2 regions of the Leucobacter sp. USHLN154 genome follow, and region 1 is predicted to be linked to the other one. Evidence: predicted binding sites of a transcription regulator. Region 1 holds the regulator's gene; the other holds the start of a gene.

Evidence for each region. Region 1 encodes HrcA, which represses chaperone genes, less so after heat shock. Its sites were predicted from a motif close to TTNGCACTCGNNNNNNNCGAGTGCNAA; they were not measured.
Region 2: a site for HrcA is predicted at 7,633-7,659, ahead of WFH23_RS08985 (Hsp20/alpha crystallin family protein). Genes of this name have one in related genera too.

The regions. Positions count from the first base shown of each region.
Region 1 is NZ_JBBCXF010000001.1:862,318-873,971, forward strand. It holds gene lepA (translation elongation factor 4) at 1-1,792, shown strand, start outside; gene WFH23_RS04030 (DUF1990 family protein) at 1,789-2,715, shown strand; gene hemW (radical SAM family heme chaperone HemW) at 2,764-3,990, shown strand; gene hrcA (heat-inducible transcriptional repressor HrcA) at 4,134-5,171, shown strand; gene dnaJ (molecular chaperone DnaJ) at 5,226-6,329, shown strand; gene WFH23_RS04050 (16S rRNA (uracil(1498)-N(3))-methyltransferase) at 6,332-7,108, shown strand; gene WFH23_RS04055 (cation:dicarboxylate symporter family transporter) at 7,125-8,513, opposite strand; gene WFH23_RS04060 (ATP-binding protein) at 8,697-10,055, shown strand; gene WFH23_RS04065 (response regulator) at 10,052-10,774, shown strand; gene WFH23_RS04070 (HIT domain-containing protein) at 10,806-11,156, shown strand; gene WFH23_RS04075 (PhoH family protein) at 11,146-11,654, shown strand, end outside.
Region 2 is NZ_JBBCXF010000004.1:205,972-217,625, forward strand. It holds gene WFH23_RS08955 (sugar ABC transporter substrate-binding protein) at 369-1,391, shown strand; gene WFH23_RS08960 (ABC transporter permease) at 1,421-2,467, shown strand; gene WFH23_RS08965 (ATP-binding cassette domain-containing protein) at 2,464-3,450, shown strand; gene WFH23_RS08970 (Gfo/Idh/MocA family protein) at 3,814-5,034, shown strand; gene WFH23_RS08975 (sugar phosphate isomerase/epimerase family protein) at 5,074-5,970, shown strand; gene WFH23_RS08980 (Gfo/Idh/MocA family protein) at 5,967-7,016, shown strand; gene WFH23_RS08985 (Hsp20/alpha crystallin family protein) at 7,133-7,576, opposite strand; gene WFH23_RS08990 (amidase) at 7,741-9,138, opposite strand; gene WFH23_RS08995 (metal ABC transporter substrate-binding protein) at 9,279-10,370, shown strand; gene WFH23_RS09000 (metal ABC transporter ATP-binding protein) at 10,367-11,269, shown strand; gene WFH23_RS09005 (metal ABC transporter permease) at 11,269-11,654, shown strand, end outside.

The sequences.
Region 1 (11,654 bases):
CTTCTGCATCATCGCGCACATCGACCACGGGAAGTCGACCCTGGCCGACCGCATGCTTCAGGTGACGGGCACCGTTCCCGATCGCGAGATGCGCGCGCAGTACCTCGACCGCATGGATATCGAGCGCGAGCGCGGCATCACCATCAAGTCGCAGGCGGTGCGCATGCATTGGGCGACCGATGCGGGCGACTTCGCGCTCAACATGATCGACACCCCGGGGCACGTCGACTTCAGCTACGAGGTCTCGCGCTCGCTCGCGGCGTGCGAAGGGGCGATCCTGCTCGTGGACGCCGCGCAGGGCATCGAAGCGCAGACGCTCGCGAATCTCTACCTCGCGATGGAGAACGATCTCGAGATCATTCCGGTGCTCAACAAGATCGACCTGCCTGCGGCCGATCCCGAGCGCGTCTCGCGTGAGATCGCCGACCTCATCGGCGGCCGTCCCGAAGACATCCTGAAGGTGTCGGGGAAGACCGGCGCCGGTGTCGAGGAACTGCTCGACAGCGTGGTGCATCGGATCCCGGCTCCGGTCGGCAGCGCCGATGGGCCGCCGCGCGCGATGATCTTCGACTCCGTCTACGACCCGTATCGCGGTGTCGTCACCTATGTGCGCATGATCGATGGCAATCTGTCGCCGCGCGAGAAGGTGCAGATGATGTCGACCGGCTCGGAGCACGAAGCCCTCGAAGTGGGCGTCTCGGCGCCCGAGCCCACGCCGACGAAGGGACTCGCCGTCGGCGAGGTGGGCTACCTCATCACGGGTGTGAAAGACGTGCGGCTCTCCAAGGTGGGGGACACGGTCACCGCGAAGCGCAAGCCCGCGTCCGAGGCGCTGCCCGGGTACACCGACCCGAAGCCGATGGTCTTCTCGGGGCTCTACCCGCTCGACGGGAGCGACTACCCCGTGCTGCGCGAGGCGCTCGACAAGCTGAAGCTCGAAGACGCTGCGCTGCAGTACGAGCCGGAGACCTCAGTGGCTCTCGGCTTCGGATTCCGCTGCGGATTTCTCGGGCTCCTCCACCTCGAGATCATCTCCGAGCGCCTGCGGCGGGAGTTCGATCTCGACCTCATCGCGACGGCTCCGAGCGTGATCTACCAGGTCACGACCGACGACGGGCGCGAGATCACCGTGACGAATCCGTCGGAGTACCCCGATGGCAAGATCTCGAGCGTGCGCGAGCCCGTCGTGAAGACGGCCATTCTGGCGCCCAAGGACTACGTCGGCGCGATCATGGAGCTCTGCCAGAGCCGCCGCGGCAATCTGCTGGGAATGGAGTACCTGGGCGAGCGCGTCGAGCTGCGCTACAGCATTCCGCTCGGCGAGATCGTCTTCGACTTCTTCGACCACCTGAAGAGTCGCACCCAGGGCTACGCGAGCCTCGACTACGAGCCGATGGGCGAGCAGGAGGCGGACCTGGTGAAGGTGGACATTCTGCTGCAGGGCGAAGCCGTCGACGCCTTCAGCGCGATCGTGCACCGCGACAACGCGTACTCGTACGGCACGATGATGGCCGAACGCCTGCGCAAGCTCATCCCGCGCCAGCAGTTCGAGGTGCCGATCCAGGCCGCGATCGGCGCGCGCGTGATCGCCCGCGAGACGATTCGCGCGATCCGCAAGGACGTGCTGGCGAAGTGCTACGGCGGCGACATCAGTCGCAAGCGCAAGCTGCTCGAGAAGCAGAAAGAGGGCAAGAAGCGCATGAAGATGGTGGGCCGCGTCGAGGTGCCGCAGGAGGCCTTCATCGCCGCGCTCTCCGGGGATGTGGAGGGGAAGGAAGGGGGCAAGCGATGAGCAAGGATCAGCCGGCCCGCCGCAGCAGCCACGTGGAGATGCCGGTCGCTTATGCGGCCGTCGGAGCTTCGAAAGACCCCGACATCGTTCGGTACCCGCCCGAGGGCATGACCCCGTACGAGGAGGAGCTCCGCCTCGGAAGCGGCCAGGAGCGATTCTTGATCGCTTCCAGCTTGCTGATGACCTGGGGCGCGCAGCGCGGATCCGGCGTGCGTGTGACCGACATCGTTCGAGGCGCTGGTTCGGAATACGTGGGCCCGAGCTTCAACGGTGACGGAATGCCGGAGGCCGCTGGTGCGGTCGAGGAGCAGTTCGGCCCAGACGGCGAACCGTACATCGTCGCGGGGACCACCGCAGTGCTGCACTTCGAGGGGCAGGATCCCCGAAACGTGCTCGTGGTGTACACCGTGGACGAGGAGCGCCGCGTCGGGTTCGCGTGGGGGACCGGTGACGAAGCCGGCGCTGTCGGCGAGCAGCTCTTCCTGATCGAGTTCCGCGCCGACGACACGGTGTGGGCCGTCGCCCGCGGGTTCGTCGCAGCGCCGAAGAACGGTTTGCTCGGCCTGCGCGGCCGCGCCGACGTCCGTGCCGCGCTCGATGCCGTCAAGCGCGGGATCGCCGCGCTCGCTCCCGGTGCTCAGCCCGTTCCGGATCTCGGCCCGGCCGTGCAGGCGGAGACCCCCGCGGCGGAGCCAGCTGTCGATGCGGCGCCGGATGCCGAGCCTGAGGCTGCGCCCGAGCCAGTACAGGCGACCGAGCCCGAGGCTCCGCCCGAGCCCGAGCCCGAGCCTGAGGTTGTGCCCGAGCCCGAGCCTGTGCAGGCGTCCGACGGCATCGCGGAGCAAGACGACGCCCCCGGCCATCTGCCGGGCGCCGACGCGAACGGCCCGACACACCAGCGCCGACCCAGTAGACGGTCGTGATGAGGGGGCAGTTCTGCCCCGAGTGGAACGCAGGATCAGGAGACCGCCGTGCCGAGCGCGCTGCCTGAGGGAGACCCCGCCCCGGAGGACGGCGCGCTCCCACCCGAGGTCGCGGTCGGCGCGCATGCCCGCAACTTCGGCGTGTACGTGCACGTGCCGTACTGCCGAGTGCGATGCGGATACTGCGATTTCAACACGTACACGGCCAGTGAGCTCGGCGGCACCTCGCGGGGCGACTACGCCGCGCAGGTGGAGCAGGAGCTGACCCTGGGCGGCCGCGTGCTGCGACTCGCCGGGCTTCCGGAACGGCAGGTATCGACCGTGTTCTTCGGCGGGGGCACGCCGACGCTGCTGCCGGCCGACGATCTCGCTCGCATGCTCGGGCGCATCCGGGCGGAGTGGGGGCTGACCGACGGGGCTGAGGTGACGACGGAGGCGAATCCCGACTCGGTCGACGCCGAGTACCTGCGAACACTGGCCGATGCGGGGTTCACGCGCGTGAGTTTCGGCATGCAGTCCGCCGTGCCGCACGTGCTCGCGACGCTCGACCGCACGCACACCCCTGAGCGCGTGCCGCTGGTCACGCAGTGGGCGCGCGATGCCGGGCTCCAGGTGAGCGTCGATCTCATCTACGGCACGCCGGGCGAGAGCCTCGCCGATTGGGAGCGCTCGATCGACGCAGCGCTCGCCTGCGAACCCGACCATATCTCGGCCTACGCGCTGATCATCGAGCGCGGCACGAAGCTCGCCGCGCAGATCCGACGCGGGGAGGTCGCCGCCCCCGACGAGGACCTGCACGCCGATATGTACGAGCTCGCCGACGCCCGCTTCGCCGAGGCGGGTTTCTCCTGGTACGAGATCAGCAACTGGTCGCGCTCGCCGGAGACGCGGTCGCGCCACAATCTCTCGTACTGGACGGGTGAGGACTGGTGGGCGGCCGGCCCCGGAGCCCACAGCCACGTGGGCGGAGTGCGGTGGTGGAACGTGAAGCATCCGGGCGCATACGCGCAGCGCATGGCGCAGGGCGTCTCGCCCGCGCATTCGCGCGAGACCCTGTCGGAGGAGGCCCGGAGAGAGGAGCGCATCCTGCTCGAGACCAGGATCGTCGACGGGCTTCCGGCTGACGTGCTGAGCGCCGACGAACGTCGCTCGATCCCGCAACTCATCGCGGACGGGCTCCTCGACGGGAGGGCCGCGATCGCCGGACGCCTCGTTCCCACACTGCGCGGGCGACTGCTCGCCGACACCGTCGTGCACCGACTGCTGGGCGGCTGATCCCATCCCCGTCGGGGCTGCGGGGCGCCGCTCGAGGACCCCTCGCACGACCGTGTTCGCTGGGAGCGGTAGCGGTCGCATGCCACCGTGCCTGCGCTAGACTTGGCACTCGGAACAAGTGAGTGCCAGGGTCAGGAGGGGCGATGGTTTCGGAGCGCAGCCTCGCGGTATTGCACGCGATCGTGGGCGATTACGTGTCGTCGAACGAGCCCGTCGGGTCGAAGGCGATCGTCGACCGCCACAGCTTCGGCGTCTCCGCAGCGACCATTCGCAATGACATGGCCCTGCTCGAGGAAGACGAGCTCATTGCGCAGCCGCACACGTCCTCGGGCCGCGTGCCCACGGACAAGGGGTACCGGCTCTACGTCGACACGCTCGCACGCATTCGTCCGTTGAGTTCGGCGCAGCGATCCGCGATCGAGCGCTTCCTCGGCGAGTCGTCGGACCTCGACGACGTCATGGCGCGCACGGTGCGCATGCTCTCCCAGCTCACCAACCAGGTCGCGGTCGCGCAGTACCCGTCGCTGCGCCGCACGGTCGTGCGTCACATCGACCTCGTCGCGATCGGCGAGGATCGGGTGCTCAGCGTCCTGATTCTCGGCAGCGGAGTGGTGGAGCAGCAGGTGGCCCTCCTTCCGGCCTCGCGCGTCACGGAGGCGTGGGTGCACGGCCTCCGGCAGCGCATCGCCGATGCGGCGGTGGGCAGCGACGTCGAGACGGCTGCGGGTGCGGTGACGCGTCTCGTGGAGGATCTGCCGCTCTGGTCGCAACCAGACGAGTCCGATCTCGTGCGCCGTGTGCTCGCGGTGGTGTCGGGGCAATTGCAGGCCAACCGCAATGACCGCATCGCCGTTGCTGGCGCCGCGAACCTCTCCCGACCGGATGGCGAGTTCGCCGGATCGCTGCCCGTCGTGCTCGAAGCCATTGAGGAGCAGGTCACCCTGCTTCGACTTCTCGGCGAGCTGGTGCACGACGACCGCGATGTCTCGGCGTCGATCGGTCGTGAGAACGAGGCCTACGGGCTCTCAGAGACCTCGATCATCGCGTCGAAGTACGAGGACGGCATCGCGATCTCGAAACTCGGCGTATTGGGGCCGCTGCGTATGGACTACGCCGGCAACATCGCCACAGTGCGCGCGATCGCGCGCTACCTCAACCGATTCTTGGGGGAGGAGCGGTAGCCGCCGCTCCTCCTGCCCACCCGACGACACCCCCTACCTGAGGAGCGATATAGCGTGGCCGATCATTACGAGACCCTCGGCGTCTCCCGCGAAGCGAGCGCCGAAGAGATCAAGAAGGCCTACCGGCGGCTGGCACGCCAGTTGCACCCGGATGTGAACCCGAGCGAGGACGCGGCCGAGCAGTTCAAGAGCGTGACGCATGCGTACGACGTGCTGAGCGACCCCGAGCAGCGACAGCACTACGACATGGGCGGCTCGCAGGGGGGCGCCGCTGGGTTCGGCGACATCTTCGAGACCTTCTTCGGCGGCGCCGGATTCGGCGGTGCGGGTCAGCGCGGTCCGCGTTCGCGCTCGGAGCGCGGGGACGACGCGATGATCCGGGTCGACGTCTCGCTCGAAGACGTCATCTTCGGCACGCAGCGCGAGATCACCGTGAACACGGCGGTGCTCTGCGAAGTCTGCCAGGGCAGTTGCTGCCAGCCGGGCACGCATCCCGTCACCTGCGACGTCTGCGGTGGCCAGGGGCAGGTGCAGCGCCAGGTACGGTCGCTCTTCGGCAATGTGGTCACCATGCACCCGTGCGGCAGCTGCCAGGGGTACGGCACCATCATCGAGCATCCCTGCGTGCAGTGCGCGGGCAAGGGGCGCGTGCGCGAGCGCCGCACCTTCCCCATCGAGGTTCCCTCCGGCATCGACACCGGCACGCGCCTGCAGATGCGCGGCGGCGGCGAGGTGGGCCCCGGCGGCGGGCCGAACGGCGACCTGTTCATCGAGTTCCGCGTGATGCATCACGACATCTTCAGCCGTGACGGCAATGATCTGCTGTGCACGATGCAGCTCTCCATGACCGATGCGATTCTCGGCGCCGATGCGAAGCTCGCGGGCCTCGACGGCGAGGTCGAGGTCGAGGTCGAGCCGGGGGTGCAATCCGGAGACATGCTCACGGTTCGCGGTCGCGGGATCCAGGGACTGCGCAGCACGACGCGCGGTGATCTGAAGATCGCCGTGCAGGTCGCCACGCCGACGAAGCTCTCGAATCGGGAGAAGGATCTGGTGCGGCAGCTCGCGTCGCTGCGCAAGGACGATGCTCCGCACCTCGGCGAATTCCATCAGGGCTTCTTCGGCAAGATTCGCGACCGCTTCTTCCGTCAGGGCTGAGCGTGGCCAACCTCTACTACCGCGAAGACCTCGACGCTTCCGACATCGTTCCGGGGTCGCTCGTCGAGGTGAGCGGTGATGAGGGACGTCACGCCGTTCGCGTGAGCCGCCTGCGCGTCGGCGAGCGGACGGCGATCGGCGACGGTGCCGGCGCACTGGGGGAGGGCGCGGTCGAGTCGGTCGCGAAGGATCGCTTCACCGTGCGCATCGATCGCGTCGTTCAGTCAGCGCCGCCCGCCGGTCCGCGTCTGGTGCTCGTGCAGGCGCTCGCGAAGGGCGACCGAGACGAGCGAGCCGTGGAGCAGGCGACCGAGTTCGGCGTCGATGCCATCGTGCCGTGGCAGGCCGCGCGTTCCGTCTCCCGCTGGGATGGCTCCAGTGCCCAGGAGAAGATCGCGAAGGGGCTCGCGAAGTGGAGGCGCGTCGCGCGAGAGGCGTCGAAGCAATCGATGCGCGCGCGCATTCCCGAAGTGCGCGAGCCGGTTTCGCTCGACGGGTTGCGCGAGATCGCGAGCCGCGAGCGGGAGACGGTCGTCGTGCTGCACCCGCGCGGCACCTCTCGGGTCTCGACGTGGGCGCGGTCCGCAGCCGAATCCGCGCACCCGGCCGATGAGCTGCTGCTCGTCGTCGGACCGGAGGGCGGGTTCGCCGGCGACGAGCTCGACGGGTTGGAGGAAGCCGGAGCATCGATCCTGCTCCTCGGCGACACGGTGCTCCGAACGTCCTCCGCCGGTCCCGCTGCGCTCGCGGTGCTGAATGCGGCGTTCCAGCGCTGGTGAGCCGGGCCGCCGCTGATCAGCGCCGCCGGAAGCGAGGATCCGCCTCGACGCGTGCGTGGGAATCCGAGCCGGCCGAGGCGCCGTGATTGTCGCCGGTGAGGGTCGTCTCATCGAATGGCGCCTCCCCGCGGAGCACTCGATGCACGCGCTGCATATCGACCTGCTTCGTCCATGATCCGAGGAGCAGCGTCGCAACAGCGTTGCCGGTGAAGTTGGTGAGCGCCCGCCCTTCCGACATGAAGCGGTCGATGCCGACGATCACGCCGACCCCGTCGACGAGCTCAGGCCGGTACGCCTGCAGTCCGCCCGCGAGTGTCGCGAGTCCCGCGCCCGTCACACCGGCGGCTCCCTTCGAAGCGATGATCATGAAGACGAGCAGCCCGATCTGCTCGCTGAGGCTCATGGGGTCGCCCATTCCGGCGGCGATGAAGAGCGAGGCCATGGTCAGGTAGATCGCGGTGCCGTCGAGGTTGAACGAGTACCCCGTGGGCACCGTGATGCCGACGACGGGTTTCGAGACTCCGAGGTGTTCCATTTTCGCGATCAACCGCGGCAGGGCCGATTCGGATGACGACGTGCCCACGATGAGCAGGTACTCGCGTCCGAGGTACTTCATGACTGCGAAGATGTTGACGCGCGTGACCGCATAGAGCAGGGTGCCGAGCACTCCGACGATGAAGACGATGCAGGTGATGTAGAAGCCGAGCATGAGCACTCCGAGACTCCAGATCGCTGCGATCCCGGTTTTCCCGACGACAGCCGCGATGGCCCCGAATGCTCCGAGCGGGGCGAGCCAGAGGATCATGCTGAGAATGCGGAAGACCAGCGTCTGCAGTTGCTTGATGGCGTCCATGATGGGCGTCGCGCGTTCGCCGAGGCCCTGGAGCGCGAAGCCCGTGAGGAGAGCGATGCAGAGGACCTGGAGCACGCTCTCGCCCGTGAACGCGGAGAAGAACGTCGTCGGGATGATGCCGAGCACGAAATCCTGTGTGCTGCTGCTTTCGCCCGTGACCGTGTACTCCGCTCCCTGCATGTCGAGGCCTGTTCCCGGGTGGAGCAGGTTGCCGACGACCAGGCCGATCGCCAGAGCGAAGGTGGACATGGTCATGAAGTACGCGAGGGCGAGCCCGCCGATCTTTCCGACCGTCGCGGCCGTGGCGATGGAGCCGACGCCGATGACGATGGTGCAGAAGATGATCGGCGCGATCATCATCTTGATGAGTCCGACGAATGCCTTGCCGAGTGGTTCGAGACCGACGGCGTAATCGGGCGCCACGAGCCCGATCACGGCTCCGAGCACGACCGCGACGATCACGGCGACGTAGAGCCAAGTGTGTTTGTCCCACCCCCTCCGGCGGGGTTTGCGCGGTGCCGATCGGGATCCGGTGAGTGCTGTCGCGGCCATGCTGCTCCTTCTGAGAACGTCGTTGTCCATGTCGATCGCATCCGGCGTGCCCCTCCGGCAGCACCGCGATGCGCTGATCACGCTAAGCCGCTCGCGCGGTGCCCGGGCGTTTCGGGCTTATCGGACCTGCAATCGAGCGGTAGCGCGTGCCCGGCTCGACGTAACCGTGCGACAATGTGACCCATGAGTCACGGTCGACCATCGAGCGCGACGTCGCGCGTATTCGTCATCCTGCTCGGCGGAGCGCTCACCGTGAGCGTCATCGTCACCGCAGTCCTCATGTGGGATAGCCGGCGGGCCGAGTACCGGCGTACTGAGCGCGCCACCCAGGCTCTGGCAGTCGCAATCGCCGCGGCGCCCGAAACTGCTGAGGCGCTGGCGGGGCCGATCGAATCAGAACGAGTGACAGCCCTGCAGCAGCGGATGTCGGAGCTCCGACGGGACGTCGGAGTGAGCTACGTCACGGTGATGGATGCCAGGGGAAGACGGTTCACGCACCCCGATGCGGAAGAGATCGGGAAACGGTACCGCGGCACCATACCGGACGGGCCGGAGCGCTTCACCGAGCGCTGGACGGGGACGCTCGGCCCGTCGATCCGCACGATCGCTCCGGTCGCTGGGCCATCCGGGTCGACGATCGGATGGGTATCGGTCGGAATCACCGTGACCTCGGTCGCTCAGGAGATCTCGCGCGAGATTCCCCTCGCCCTTGCCGTGAGCGGAGCCTTCGCCGTGACCGGCGGCGTCGCAGCATTCGGAGCCGGAAGAATCACACGCCGCATCACCGGCGACCTGTCGGCCGAAGCGGTGCGCGACGCGATCATCTCTCACGATTCGCTGCGGACGCTCAGCGAATCGCTCAGGGCGCAGACCCACGAGCACGCGAACCGCCTGCACGCCGCGATCGCCCTGCTCGAACTGGGGCGGAAGGACGAGGCCGTCGAGATGCTCGCGGCGACGGCGCATCGCAGCCAGGAACTGGCCGACCTCGTGGCGGCGCCTGACGCGCTCGAACCGGCCGTCAGCGCACTGATCGTCGGCAAAACGGCGCAGGCCGCCGAGCGGGGCGTCTCCATCGCCGTCGATATCGACCCGGAGCTCCCGGATCTTCCGATCGGGGCGATGGAACTCGTATCCGTCATCGGCAACCTGCTGGACAATGCGATCGACGCGGCCGCGACGAGCAGCATTCGCTCCCGAGAGGTCGCGCTGCGGATGCGCGCGGGCGCTCCTGGCGAGGGAGTGATCGACGTCTCGGATTCGGGTGATGGCTTCTCCGGTGAAGCTCGAAGCGGCATGTTCGAGTGGGGCGTCTCGACGAAGCGGTCATCGACCGACCGCGAGGTGGAGGGGAGGGGCGTCGGACTCGCGCTCGTCGCTCGCATCGTGCATGAATGCGGTGGCACCATCATCGCCCGTGAATCTCCGACGACGTTCACCGTGCGGTTGCCGTCAGTGCGCACGGAGCGCTCGCCCCGACGCGCGGCATCGACCGCAGCGCTCGCGACGTCCCCGGGTTCCCCTCCGGAAGCACACCCATGACGAGCAGCGTGCGCGACGGGTGCGACCCGATTCGCGTCGTCACCGTCGACGATGATCCGCTCGCACTCGAACTCCATCGTGCGCACCTGGCGCGAGCGGGCGGGTTCGAAGTCGTCGCACAGTGCTCCGGTGCGCGCGCTGCCGTCGTCGCTCTCACACGTTCGACAAATCGCGCGGATCTCGCACTGCTCGATGTCACGATGCCCGATGGCACCGGTCTCGATGTACTCCGCCACGTCCGTGCGCGAGGCGTGCGCACGGACGTCATCGCGGTCAGCGGGGTGCGCGACGTCGATGTGGTGCGGGAGATGGTGGCGCTGGGCGCCGTGCAGTATCTGATCAAGCCCTACACCTATCCGCTCTTCAAAGCCAGGATCGAAGCGTTCCGCGAGTATCACCGTCGGTCTCTGGCCGCGGGTCGCACGGCGACGCAGCACGACGTCGACGGGATGTTCGCCTCATTGCGCACGGCCCAGACCACGCCGTTGCCGAAAGGGCTCGCGACGCACACCCTGGAACAGGTCTCTTCCGCGCTTCGATCCTGCGGGACCGGCACCGCCCACGAGATCTCACGGCGACTCGGGATCTCGCGAGAAGTCAGCCGACGGTATCTGGAGTACCTCGCGGAGATCCGCCGAGCCGAGCGGCGCGCCCGGTACGGCGCTCGCGGCCGCCCGCAAACCGAGTACCTCTGGAACGCCGAGGTCGAGCGGCACTGACCCCGCGGCCGCCAGCGTCTACACTGGAACCATGGCAGCAGACACCGTGTTCGCGAAGATCGTTTCCGGCGAGATCCCCGTCGAGATCCTCGCGGAAACCGATCGGGTGCTCGCGTTCCCCGATATCAGCCCGCAGGCACCGGTGCACATCCTCGTGATTCCGAAATCGACGGCGTACGCGAACGTCGCCGAACTGGCCGCCGCCGAGCCCGAGACGCTGGCCGAGATGGTCGCTGTCGCCCGGAGTCTGGCGGAGGAGCACGCCAACGGCGAGTACCGTTTGATCTTCAACAGCGGGGCGACCGCCGGCCAGACGGTGTTCCACGTGCACGCCCACCTGCTGGCAGGCAACCTCGAGGAGCGATCGCTCGGTGCCTCCTGAACTTCCGATTGATGCCGAGTCCGCCACGGGGGCGAGTGACAGCGCACGCACGGGCGATCCCGAGCTCCAGCGGACGGTGATGCTCGCGGGGGTCGATCTCGCCTCGTTCCTCGGGCACCGGGATCAGCTGATCGCCGACCTCGAGGCTCAGCACCCGGAAGTGACGTTCCATGCGCGAGATCAGGTGCTGACCCTGCGCGGCCCGGCCGGCGCGGTGCGCTCGGCTGAAGAGGTGGTCGAAGAGATTCTCGAACTCGCGAGGCGCAGCGGTGCGGTCACGCGACGCGATGTGCAGGAAGTGACACGAATGGTGCATGACGGACAGGGGCCGACGGCGGCGCAGATGCTGGGCGAGCCGATCGTCAGCGTGCGAGGGCATGCGGTTCGGGCGCAGACCCGTGGCCAGCGAGCGTACGTCGACGCGATCGACTCGCACACGATCGTGTTCGGCGTCGGGCCGGCCGGAACGGGGAAGACGTACCTGGCGATGGCGAAGGC
Region 2 (11,654 bases), on a different contig from region 1:
TGCCGCGGTCACCGGCACTGCGCGACCCGCACCCGTCCGCGCTCGGTGCGCCCGGGGAGACGCCGGACAGCGGGATACTAGAGGCGGAGGGGTTTCTCGCCGTTCGAAAGCGAGCCGACGCGGCAGCTGCGGCTGGCGCGCGGCGCTCGAGAGCGACCGGCGCTGTCGGCATCGCCCGTGAGCCGCAGCGCTCCGCGGAACGCTGCGAGAGACCGTACGGATGGCTGCAACAGACATGAGCGAGGTGCCGAGTGGTCGTTATTCAACCTTTACCGGAAGAGATGCCGGATCGCGGAAGTTACGGTACTGTAAACGCAGAGCGCAAGCTTTGTAACGACATTAGTTCAATTACACGATGGAGTGCAGCTATGTTGAAATCACGTTTCGGGCGTTGGTCGAAGATCGGCCTCGCAGGCCTCGCGGGCGTCGGAGCACTGGCCCTCGCTGCGTGCGGTACTCCCGCCGGCGCCGGCGGCGGTGCTGCAGGTGGTGGCGGCGGCGGTGGCGTCGACGAAGAAGAGATCAAGGTTGCACTCGTCACGCACGCCGCACCGGGCGACACCTTCTGGGACACCATCCGCTCGGGGGCCGAGAACGCCGCCGAACGCAATAACGTCGAGCTGCTCTACAGCTCTGATCCCGACGGTGCGCGCCAGGCTCAGCTCGTGCAGCAGGCAGTCGACCAGGGCGTGGACGGCATCGTCGTGACGCTCGCGAAGTCGGACGCCATGGCGGGCGAAGTGCAGAAGGCCGTCGACGCGGGCATCCCCGTCTTCAGCATCAACGCGGGCGAGGAAGCCTACAAAGACCTCGGAGTGCTCGCGCACTTCGGGCAGAACGAGTTCATCGCAGGCCAGGCGGCTGGCGAGCAGTTCAACGACGCCGGCCTGAAGAAGGCCGTCTGCGTCATCCAGGAGCAGGGGCACGTCGGCCTCGAAGCCCGCTGCGAGGGGCTCGCGGACACCTTCGAGGGCACGTCGGAAGTGCTCTACGTGCAGGGCACCGACATGACCAACGTCGCCTCGACCATCACGTCGAAGCTGCAGACCAACTCCGACATCGACGCGGTGCTCACCCTCGGAGCACCCTTCGCGATGACCGCGATGGACTCGATCGCCGACGCCGGCAGCAGCGCGACGCTCGCCACGACCGACCTCAACGCCGATGTCTACACGGCGATCAAGGACGGCACGATCCTCTTCGGCATCGATCAGCAGCCGTTCGTGCAGGGATACTCCGCCGTTGAAGCAGTGCGCCTCTACACCGAGGGCGGATACGTGCTCGGTGGCGGCCAGGCCGTGCTGACCGGACCCACCGTCGTCAACGCCGAAAACGCCGACAGCGTCTCCGCGCAGTTCGAGGGCAGCGGCGACGACGAGTCGGCAGAGTAAGAGAAGGGTCGCGCCGGAAGGTCGAATCCATGAGTACAGCAACCGCACCCAAGCTCGATGAGCGCGTCGCCTCTGGCAACCTGTTCACCAGGTTCTTCACGAAGCCCGAGGCGGGCGCCACCGCAGCCGCACTGGTACTCGCGATCATGTTCGCCGTGGTCGCCCCCCAGTTCACTCAGCCGAGCTCGATCGCGACGATCCTGTACGGCGCCTCGACCGTCGGCATCATGGCGGTCGGCGTATCGCTCCTGATGATCGGCGGCGAGGTCGACCTGTCGGCGGGTGTCGGCGTCATCTCGGCGGCGCTCTCGTCGTCCCTCTTCATGTACTGGTTCGGGGGGAACGTCTGGGTCGGAGCGATCGTCGGCCTGGTGTTCTCGCTGCTGATCGGGCTGCTCAACGGTTGGCTGCTGACGAAGACGAAGCTCTCGAGCTTCATCATCACGCTCGCGACCTTCTTCATGCTGACCGGCCTCAACCTCGGCGTGACGCGCGCGCTCACGGGCGGCGTCGCAGCCCCCTCCATCGCGCAGTGGCCCGGGTTCGCCTCCGCGGAAGCGGTGTTCGCGGCCGACATCCCCGTCTTCGGCGTCAACGTCAAGATCACGGTCTTCTACTGGATCATCCTCGTGCTCATCGCGACCTGGATCCTGCAGCGCACCAAGGTCGGCAACTGGATCTTCTCGTCGGGCGGCGCCCCCGACGCGGCTCGCGCCGTGGGCGTCCCCGTCGTGAAGACGAAGATCGGCCTCTACATGGGCGTCAGCTTCTGCGCGTGGCTGCTCGGCATGCACCAGCTCTTCGCATTCAAGACGGTGCAGTCGGGTGAGGGCATCGGCAACGAGTTCCTCTACATCATCGCGGCCGTCGTCGGCGGCTGCCTCATGACCGGCGGATACGGCTCGGCGATCGGCGGCGCGATCGGCGCACTGATCTACGGCATGGCGCTCAAGGGCGTCGTGTACGCGGAGTGGAATCCGGACTGGCTGAAGTTCTTCCTCGGCGCCATGCTCCTCGGAGCCACCGTGCTGAACTTCACGCTGCAGCGCCGCGCGGCGCGAGGAGGGAAAAAGTGAACGCCACATCGACAGCCGCCGCTCCGGCGACGGCCACGGCAACCGCGAAGGCGCCGCTCGTCGAGCTGCGCGACGCCGAGAAGCGGTACGGCAACATCATCGCGCTCCGCGACGTCAGCCTGCAGGTGGCGAGCGGCGAGGTGATGTGCGTGCTCGGCGACAACGGCGCCGGCAAGTCCACGCTCATCAAGATCATCGCAGGGCTCCATCAGCACACCGCCGGCGAGTACCTCGTCGAGGGCGAACCGGTGAAGTTCAACTCGCCGCGCGAGGCGCTGAACCGGGGCATCGCCACCGTGTATCAGGATCTCGCGGTCGCGCCCCTCATGCCGGTCTGGCGCAACTTCTTCCTCGGGTCGGAGCAGACGAAGGGCTGGGGTCCGTTCCAGCGGCTCGACGTCGACTTCATGCGCAAGACGGCGAAGCAGGAGCTGCTCGACATGGGCATCGATCTGCGCGACGTGGATCAGCCGATCGGCACCCTCTCGGGCGGCGAGCGCCAGTGCGTGGCCATTGCGCGAGCCGTGTACTTCGGCGCGAAGGTGCTGATCCTCGACGAGCCGACCGCCGCGCTCGGCGTGAAGCAGTCGGGTGTGGTGCTGCGCTACATCATCCAGGCGCGCGATCGCGGCCTCGGCGTGATCTTCATCACCCACAATCCGCACCACGCCTACCCGGTGGGCGATCGCTTCCTGCTGCTGAAGCGCGGACAGAGCATCGGGTACCACGAGAAATCCGCGATCTCGCTCGAGGAGCTCACCGGACTCATGGCCGGCGGCGCGGAGCTCGAGCAGCTGGTCCACGAACTGCGGGATGTCGGCACGAGCACCGACGCGGTGCGCACGATCCGCGATGAGATCGAGGGCGACGCCGCGGCGGGCGTGGGACGCGTGCAGGTGACCGAGGCCGTCACCGTCGTCCCCGGCGAGTACGCGGACGACGAGGACGACGGGGAGGACGCCCCAGGGCGTTCACGCCGCTGAGCGTCTCTCGGTTCCGCGAGGGCGGGCGCGCGATCCGGATGAGGATCGGGCGCCCGTTCTGCATCCCGGGGGCGCACCGGCCGCCCCCGCTGCACCGGCGCCCCCCGCACCGAGATCGAGCTCGAGTGCTGAGCACGAGGGATTCGGGCGGCGGGATTCGCTCGGGTTCGGCGGACACCCTCGGTCCCACGGGACTGTTGACACCGCAGCCACCATGTCCGTACAATTTGGACCGGTCCAGAATCAAGTCCAGAGTCAGGATCACTCCGGTCGACAGTCGAGGATCCCAGACCCGGGCCCGGCCCCCGGCCGGCCCCACAGTGAGAACCGGTGCACGGCACCACGAAGACGAAACGAGCGAAGATGCGGACACGTGCAGACGGCACCACCGAGATCGGGGTGGGCCTCATCAGCGTCGGGTGGATGGGCCAGCTGCACAGCCGCGCCTACGCCAACCTCAAGTACGCGTACCCGGATCTCGGGCTCGCACCCCGCCTGGTGCACGCGGCGGACCCGGCGCCGGCGCGTACGGATGAGGCGGTGCGCGTGCTCGGGTACGAGCGGGCTTCGGCGGACTACCACGATGTGCTGAACGATCCAGACGTCGACGTCGTGTCGATCTGCGCCCCGAACTTCCTGCACTCGGAGATCGGCATCGCGGCGGCCCGGGCCGGCAAGCACTTCTGGATCGAGAAGCCGGTCGGCCGCGGCGAGCACGAGACCCGCGCGGTCGCGGACGCGGCCAAGGAGGCCGGCGTCGTCACGTCGATCGGGTTCAACTATCGCCATGCCCCCGCGATCGAGTACCTGCGCGAACTCGTGGCCGAGGGCAGGCTCGGGCGCATCACGAATGTCCGCGGGCAGATGTTCGCGGATTACTCGGCCGACCCGCGCGGCGCCCTGTCGTGGCGCTTCGTGCGGGGGCTGGCGGGCAACGGCGTTCTGGGCGACCTCATGGGCCACCTGGTCGATCTCGTCCAGTACACGCTCGGCCCGATCGGCGAGGTCAGCGCAGTCACCTCGACGGTGTACGCCGAGCGCCCCGAGCTTCCGATGGGCACGGGAACCCACTTCGCGCTGATCGAGAACGGCGACATAAAACCGGTCGAGAACGAGGACTACGCCGGGATGCTCGTGCGAGTCGCGGACGGGGCTCCGGCGGCGCACGCCGTCGGCACCCTCGAGGCCTCCCGGGTCTCGGTGGGCCCTCGCGCGAGCTACGGCATCGAGGTCTACGGCACGGGCGGCTCGGCGCACTGGGACTTCGAGCGCATGAACGAGCTGCACCTCTCGGGCGGTCTGGGCGCGGAGAACCAGGGGTACACGCGCGTCATGGCCCGGCCGGGGATGGGTGATTTCAACCGCTTCCAGCCGGGAGCGGGGACCTCGATGGGATACGACGACCTCAAGGTGATCGAGGCCAAGAAGTTCCTCCAGGCGGTGCTCGGGCGCGAGGCCATCAACTCGAATATTCAGGATGCGCTCTCGGCGGCCCAGGTGGTCTCGGCGGCCGAGCGATCGGCCGAGACGCGCACCTGGCAGTCGAGCACGCCGGTCGAGGGCACGACCGCGGCCGGCGCCTGATCCTCATCCACTCGCACTGCACCGACGAAGGAGTCGCACATGGCACATCGCGCACGCATCGCAGCCGCCCCCATCAGCTGGGGCGTCATCGAGGTCCCGGATTGGGGGCTGCAGTTGGAGCGGGAGCGCGTGCTCTCCGAGATGGTGTCGCTCGGGATCACGGCGACCGAGTTCGGGCCGGAAGGGTTTCTGCCCGATGCTCCGGCCGAGCGCGCCGCAGCGCTCGCCGCAGCGGGCCTCGAAGCCGTCGGCGGGTTCTTCCCGGTCGTGCTGCACCGGGCGGCGGTGGATCCGCTGCCGGCGATCGAGCGCGAACTCGAGGCGTACGTCGCCTCCGGCGCCACGACGCTCGTGCTCTCGGCGGTGACGGGAGCGGAAGGGTATGACGGTGCGATCGAGTTGAGCGACCCGGAATGGGTCACGCTGCTCGCCAACCTCGATCGTGCGCACGATGCCGCCGCCGCCGTCGGGGTGGTGGCGACCCTGCACCCCCATCTCGGCACGGTGGTCGAGGCCCCGAATGCGGTGGAGCGCGTGATCGCAGGCTCCCGCATCGGCCTGTGCCTCGATACGGGCCATTACACGCTCGGCGGCGGCGATCCGGTCGCCTTCGTGGAGCAGTACGCGGACCGCATCGTGCACGCGCACCTGAAGGATGTGAGTCTCGCCGTCGCCGCGCGGGTGCGAGCCGGAGAGATCGACTACCGCGAGGGGGTGCGCCAGGGCATGTATCGGTCACTCGGCGCCGGCGACGCGCGCATCGTGGAGATCGTCCGCGCGCTGCGCGGCGTGGGGTATGCCGGATGGTACGTGGTGGAGCAGGATACGGTCATCGAGCACGAAGCTGACGCGGTGGCGGCGTTCGACAGTGCGCGCCGCAGCGTCGCCTGCCTGCGCGAGGCGCTCGGCGCGACCGACATCCCGGAGGCGTCATGAGTGCGCCGCTGCGCATCGGCATGCTGGGCGCGTCGCGCATCGCCGAGGAGTCGATCATCGCGGCGACGGCGGAGACCGGTGACATTCGTGCCGCTGTCGCGGCGCGGGATCCCGAGCGCGCTCGTCACTACGCCGCCGAACGGGGCTTCTCGGCGGCAGCCGAGAGCTACGCGTCCCTCATCGAAGACGACTCGCTCGACCTCGTCTACATCGGCCTTCCCAACGGGCTGCACGCCGAGTGGGCGGCACGAGCGCTCGAAGCCGGACGCAATGTGCTCGTCGAGAAGCCGTTCGCGGCGAACCTCGCAGAATTCGATCGCGTCGCCGCCAGACTCGAGCGCTCGGCCGGCTGGGCGTGGGAGGCATTCCACTACGCCGATCATCCGGCCATGCATCGCCTCATCGGTCACGTGCGCGAGGGCGCGATCGGGGAGATCCGCGGTGTCGACGTGCATATGGACATGCCGGCGCCCGCGCTGCGCGACCCGCGATGGAGCTTCGATCTCGCCGGCGGCACGCTGATGGATCTCGGGTGCTACGCGCTGCACGCCCTGCTCCTGCTCGGAGATCAGCTCGGAGGAGAGCTCGGGGGTGTGCGTCTGCCGACTGCGCCGCCGCTCACCCTCGACTTCGCGCGGGCTGAGGGGCACACGGGTGACGCGAGGGTCGATGCGACGGTCGTCGCCGGATTGGAGCTCGGAGGCGTGCCCGTGTCGATGCACACGAGCATGGCGAGCGACGAATGGAACTTCGGGCTCCGAGTGCACGGAAGCCTGGGCGAGGTCGTGCTGCCGAACTTCGTGAAACCCCAGGAGGACGGGCGCCTCATCGTGCGCACGACGACGGGAGCCGGCGTCGAAGAGCGTTCGGAGCATTTGGGCGCCTCGTCGTCGTACACCCATCAACTGCGCCGCATTCGGTCAGCGGTGCGCAGCGGTGAGCGATCGCGCGTCGGCCTCGAGCGCTCCCGTCGTACGATGGCCCTCATCGACGAGGCGTACACGGCGGCGGGCCTGCCGCTTCGGCCGGGCCGCCTCGCCTCCTGATCGCTGCGTCGGCGGATCGGAAGCTTCCCGAGTCCGCGCGTCCCGGTTCGCGCGTGACGCTGTGGGGCGCCCGAACGGCGCCCCACAGCGTCACGCGGCGTGCGTACGGTGCCGGATCAGTGGGTCAGGGACTTCTGAGTGTCGCTCTCGACGTGCTCGGACTGACCCTGCACGGCGATCTTGCGCGGCTTCGCCTGCTCGCTCACGGGGATCACGACGCTGAGCACGCCGTTGTCGTACGAGGCGGAGATGCCGGCGATGTCGACGCCCTGCCCGACGCTGAACTGCCGCAGATAGGTGCCGGAGGGGCGCTCACGCGTGAGCCACTTCGAGCCTTCTGCCACGTCGGCGGTGCGCTGCGCGCGGATTGTCAGGAGCTGGCCGTCGACATCGACGTCGATCGAGCCCGGGTCGACGCCGGGCAGATCGGCGTTCAAGACGTACCGCTCGTGGTCGCGCTGGAGGTCGACCGGCATCTGGCGCGGACCGGAGCGCGCTTGCTGGAGCGCTCCTGCGGCCCAGCGATCCAGCTCGCTGAAGGGATCGAATGTCATTGCCATGATGATTTTCTCCTTCCAGTGAAACTTGAGTGGAGGTCACTCAATGTGCATATAAATTAGCACTCGGTACCTGAGAGTGCTAATGAAGCTCGCTGCAAGATCTCTGAAAATCGCGGTCTGCCGGCAGTCGCGGTCGAGTTGCCGAGAGGGGCGCGACGGCGCACTCACGGGGACGTGAGCTGCGCCGCGAGTTGCAGCAACTGCGACTCGGAGCCGATCCTGCCGATGAGTTGCACCCCCATTGCGTGCCCGTTCGGCAGCCGCATCACCGGCACAGCGACCGCGGGCAGCCCTGAGACGTTCACCATCGACGTGAAGGGAGCCCACTCGCACTGCAGCCGGTAGTCGTCATCCGGATGCATCGACGTGAAGGCGCCGACGCGCGGGGGGAGCATCGTGAGTCCGGGAGTGAGGACGGCATCGTAGGCGCCCCACTGCTGTCGCGCGTCTGCGGCGAAATCGCGCAGCCGTGCCCCTGCGCGCTCATGCGCCTCGACGGTTCGTGCGCGGGCGCGCTCGCGGAAGAGGCTGGTGAGCGGCATCAGGCGTGCAGCGGCATCGGGAGCGAGCGCCAGACGCGAGAGGCCCGCCGTCCACGAGGTCGTGAACGCCTCGGGGTACTCGGGGTCGTAGGCGAAGGTCGCCTCATCCATGCGGTGACCGCGGGCGGCGAGGCGCTCCCTGGCCGCCTCGAACGCGCAGCCTGATTCGGCACTGAGCGCGATCGGATACACCGATGCGAACGGCGAGGCCGCAGAGTACGCGATGCGGAGTCCGGTGAGCTCATCGGCGGCGCGCACGGCCGCCAAGGCTGGCTCCCCCGTCGCGCCGCGCTGCGCATCGAAGAGCATCGCCGCGTCGGCCGGATCCCGGGCCAAGGGGCCGCTCACCGTCAACCGCGGCGCACCGAACTCGTCGTGCAGGGAGGGAGCGGCCGCGGCCAGATCCCCTGGCACCGCGCCGAGACCCGGCTTGAGTCCGACGAGACCGCAGGCGAGCGCTGGGATGCGGATCGAACCGCCGCCATCCGTTCCCGGACCCATGGGGATGAGATCGGCCGCGACCGCAGCCGCGCTCCCGCCGGAGGATCCACCCGGAGTGCGCGAGGGGTCGAGCGGATTGCGCGCGGGTGGCGCGATGGCGTTCTCGGAGTAACCGGTCAGGCCGAGCTCCGACACCTGCGTCTTCCCGAGCGGAATCGCGCCGGCCGCGCGCAGCATCGCGACTCCCGGAGCGTCGGCGGTGGCCACGCGGTGGCGAAGGGCGGCGCTGCCGCGGGTCGTCGCCATTCCGGCGACCTCTACGAGGTCCTTGACGGCGATGGGCAGCCCATGGAGACGAGGCAGCGTCGAGCGTTCCGAGCGTGATGTCGCCGCGAATCGCGCGTCGGCTGCCGTCGCGTCCGTGTGAGCCTGGTCGCCGATGACCGCGAGGAATGCTCCGAGTTCGTGGTGCGCCTCGATGCGGCGCAGATACCGTTCGGCCACCTCGCGCGCGGAGACGTCGCCGCGGCGGAGCGCGTCGCGCCATGCCAGCGCGGTCTCCGCCGTCGCGTCTTCCATCCGCCCAGCTTACGAGCGCCAGCGCCGGGAATGCGCGTCGAAGCGCGTCCGTTCCTCCGAGGTGCCTGGTGCCGGCGCAGCGAGGACCCGTTCCCGGCGTGGGGTGTATAGTGATACTCGTTCTCATTAGAAAGTGTGTCATGACTCAGAAGCCCCGCTCCGTGAAACCCGCCGTTCTCGCCGCCGCAGCACTCGCATCGCTCCTGGCACTCACCGCCTGCAGCGGCGGCGCCAATGCCGACGACGGCGGCGACGCCGGGCTCAAGGTCGTCGCGACCACGACGCAGCTGACCGACTTCGCGAGCGAAGTGGGGGGCGACGACATCGAGCTCACCGGCCTGCTCGCCCCGAACGCCTCGGCGCACCACTTCGACCCGAGCCCCGCCGATCTGCTGGCGCTCGGGGAGGCCGACGTGCTGATCGTGAACGGGGCCGACCTCGAGAGCTTCGTCGACGATGCGGTGGATGCCTCCGGCTTCGACGGCACCATCATCACGGCGGCCGATGGCATCGACCTCGACGAGGCGAAGCACATCACCGCCGAGGGCGCCGCAACGGACGAGCACGAGCACGAGCACGCTGGCGATGCCGAGCACGCTGACGAAGCGGATCACGACCACGATCACGCGGATGAGGCCGAGCACGACCACGATCACGGCGACGTGAACCCGCACATCTGGACGTCGCCGAAGAACGCCGTCGGCATGGTGACGGAGATCGCCGACGGACTCGCAGCGGCGGACGCGGATCACGCGGGCGACTACGAGCAGCGCGCCGCGTCGTACACCGAGCGTCTGCAAGAGCTCGACACGTGGATCGCCGCGCAGTTCGAACGGGTGCCGGCAGACGAGCGGGTGCTCGTGAGCGGCCACGATTCGCTCCGGTACTACCTGCATGACTACGGGATCGAGTTCGCCGGGTCGATCCTGCCCAGCTTCGAAGACAACGCCGAGCCGAGCGCCGCCGAAATCGACGCGCTCGTCGCCTCCATCGAAGAGCACGGCGTGCGAGCGGTATTCGTCGAGTCGTCGATGAGCCCGAAGCTCGCGCAGACGATCGCCGACGAGGCGGGCGTCGAGGTCGTCGACTCCGAGAACCTCTACGCGGATTCGCTGGGCGCACCCGACAGCGATGGAGCGACCTACATCGGCGCGACGGTGCACAACACGGAACTCATTCTCGACGCGTGGGGCGCCCAGGTGGATGCGGTGCCCGATAGTCTGCAGGGATGACGGCCGCACGCGACGCAGCAGCATCTGATCCCGGCGACGCGCAGCACTGCGCAGCCCCGGAGCCGATGCAGGCAGGCGGGGCCGACGGGGGTGCCGAGAGAGGCGCGCTCGCAGCCTCCGATGCGGCGTTGGTGCTCGAAGGGGCAGCCTTCGGATACCACGGGACGTCGCGGGTCGAGGGCCTGACGCTCGCGGTTCCCGTGGGCGCTGCGGTCGCGCTGATCGGACCGAACGGCTCGGGCAAATCGACACTGCTGCGCGGCATCCTGGGGCTGGCCGAACTCACCGGCGGTTCGATCCGGGTGCTCGGCGAGACTCCGGATCGTGCCAGGCGCCGCATCGGGTCCTTGCCGCAGGCGGACACCCGCGATGCGACGCTTCCGGTCACGCTCCGCCAGGTCGTGACCATGGGTCTCTACCGCTCGCGCGGAGCACTGCGCCCGATCGGCCGAACCGGCCGCGAGGCGGTCTCTCGGGCGCTCGAACGCGTGGGTCTCTCCGCCTGGGCGTCGCGCCGTTTCGGCGAGCTCTCGGGCGGTCAGCAGCAGCGGGGCATTCTCGCGCGGGCGCTCGTCTCCGACCCGCGGCTCCTCCTCCTCGACGAACCCTTCAACGGGCTCGATCGGGAGAACCGCGACGTGCTGCTGCGTCTCGTGAGAGAGCTGCGAGCAGAGGGGCGCACGATCATCGTGTCGACGCACGATCTGGAGATCGCTCAGGAGGCGTGCTCCCACGCGCTGCTGCTCGCGAGCGGTCACCACCCGAATCAGCCGGGCCATCCGGCGGCGTACGGTCCCGTCGAACAGGCGCTCACCCTCGACGCGGTGCAGCACGCGTTCCAGGACACGACGGTGGAACTCGATCACCACACCGTGACGACGACGCGGGAGACCGAGTGATGCCGTCGGTGCTGTCGCCCGCCTTCCACCTCATGCTGCTCGGTCCGATCGACATCTTCTCACTGCCGTTCATGTGGCGCGCCCTGGTCACCGTCGCGATCCTCGCGGTCGCGGCCGGCATCGTCGGGCTCTTCATCAGCTTTCGGGAACTCGAGTTCGTGAGCGACGGTCTCGTGCACTCCGTGTTTCCCGGCCTCGTCGTCGGCTCCGCGATCGGCGGCTCCGCCGGTCTGCTCCCGGGAGCGGTGGTCGCCGCGATCCTCGCAGCCGTGCTCTTCACCGTCATCGAGCATCGGGGCGGCGTCGGGGCCGACGCGGCGATCGCGGTGGTGCTCACCGGGCTCTTCAGCCTCGGCGTGGTGCTCGTGTCGAAGCAGGAGGGCTA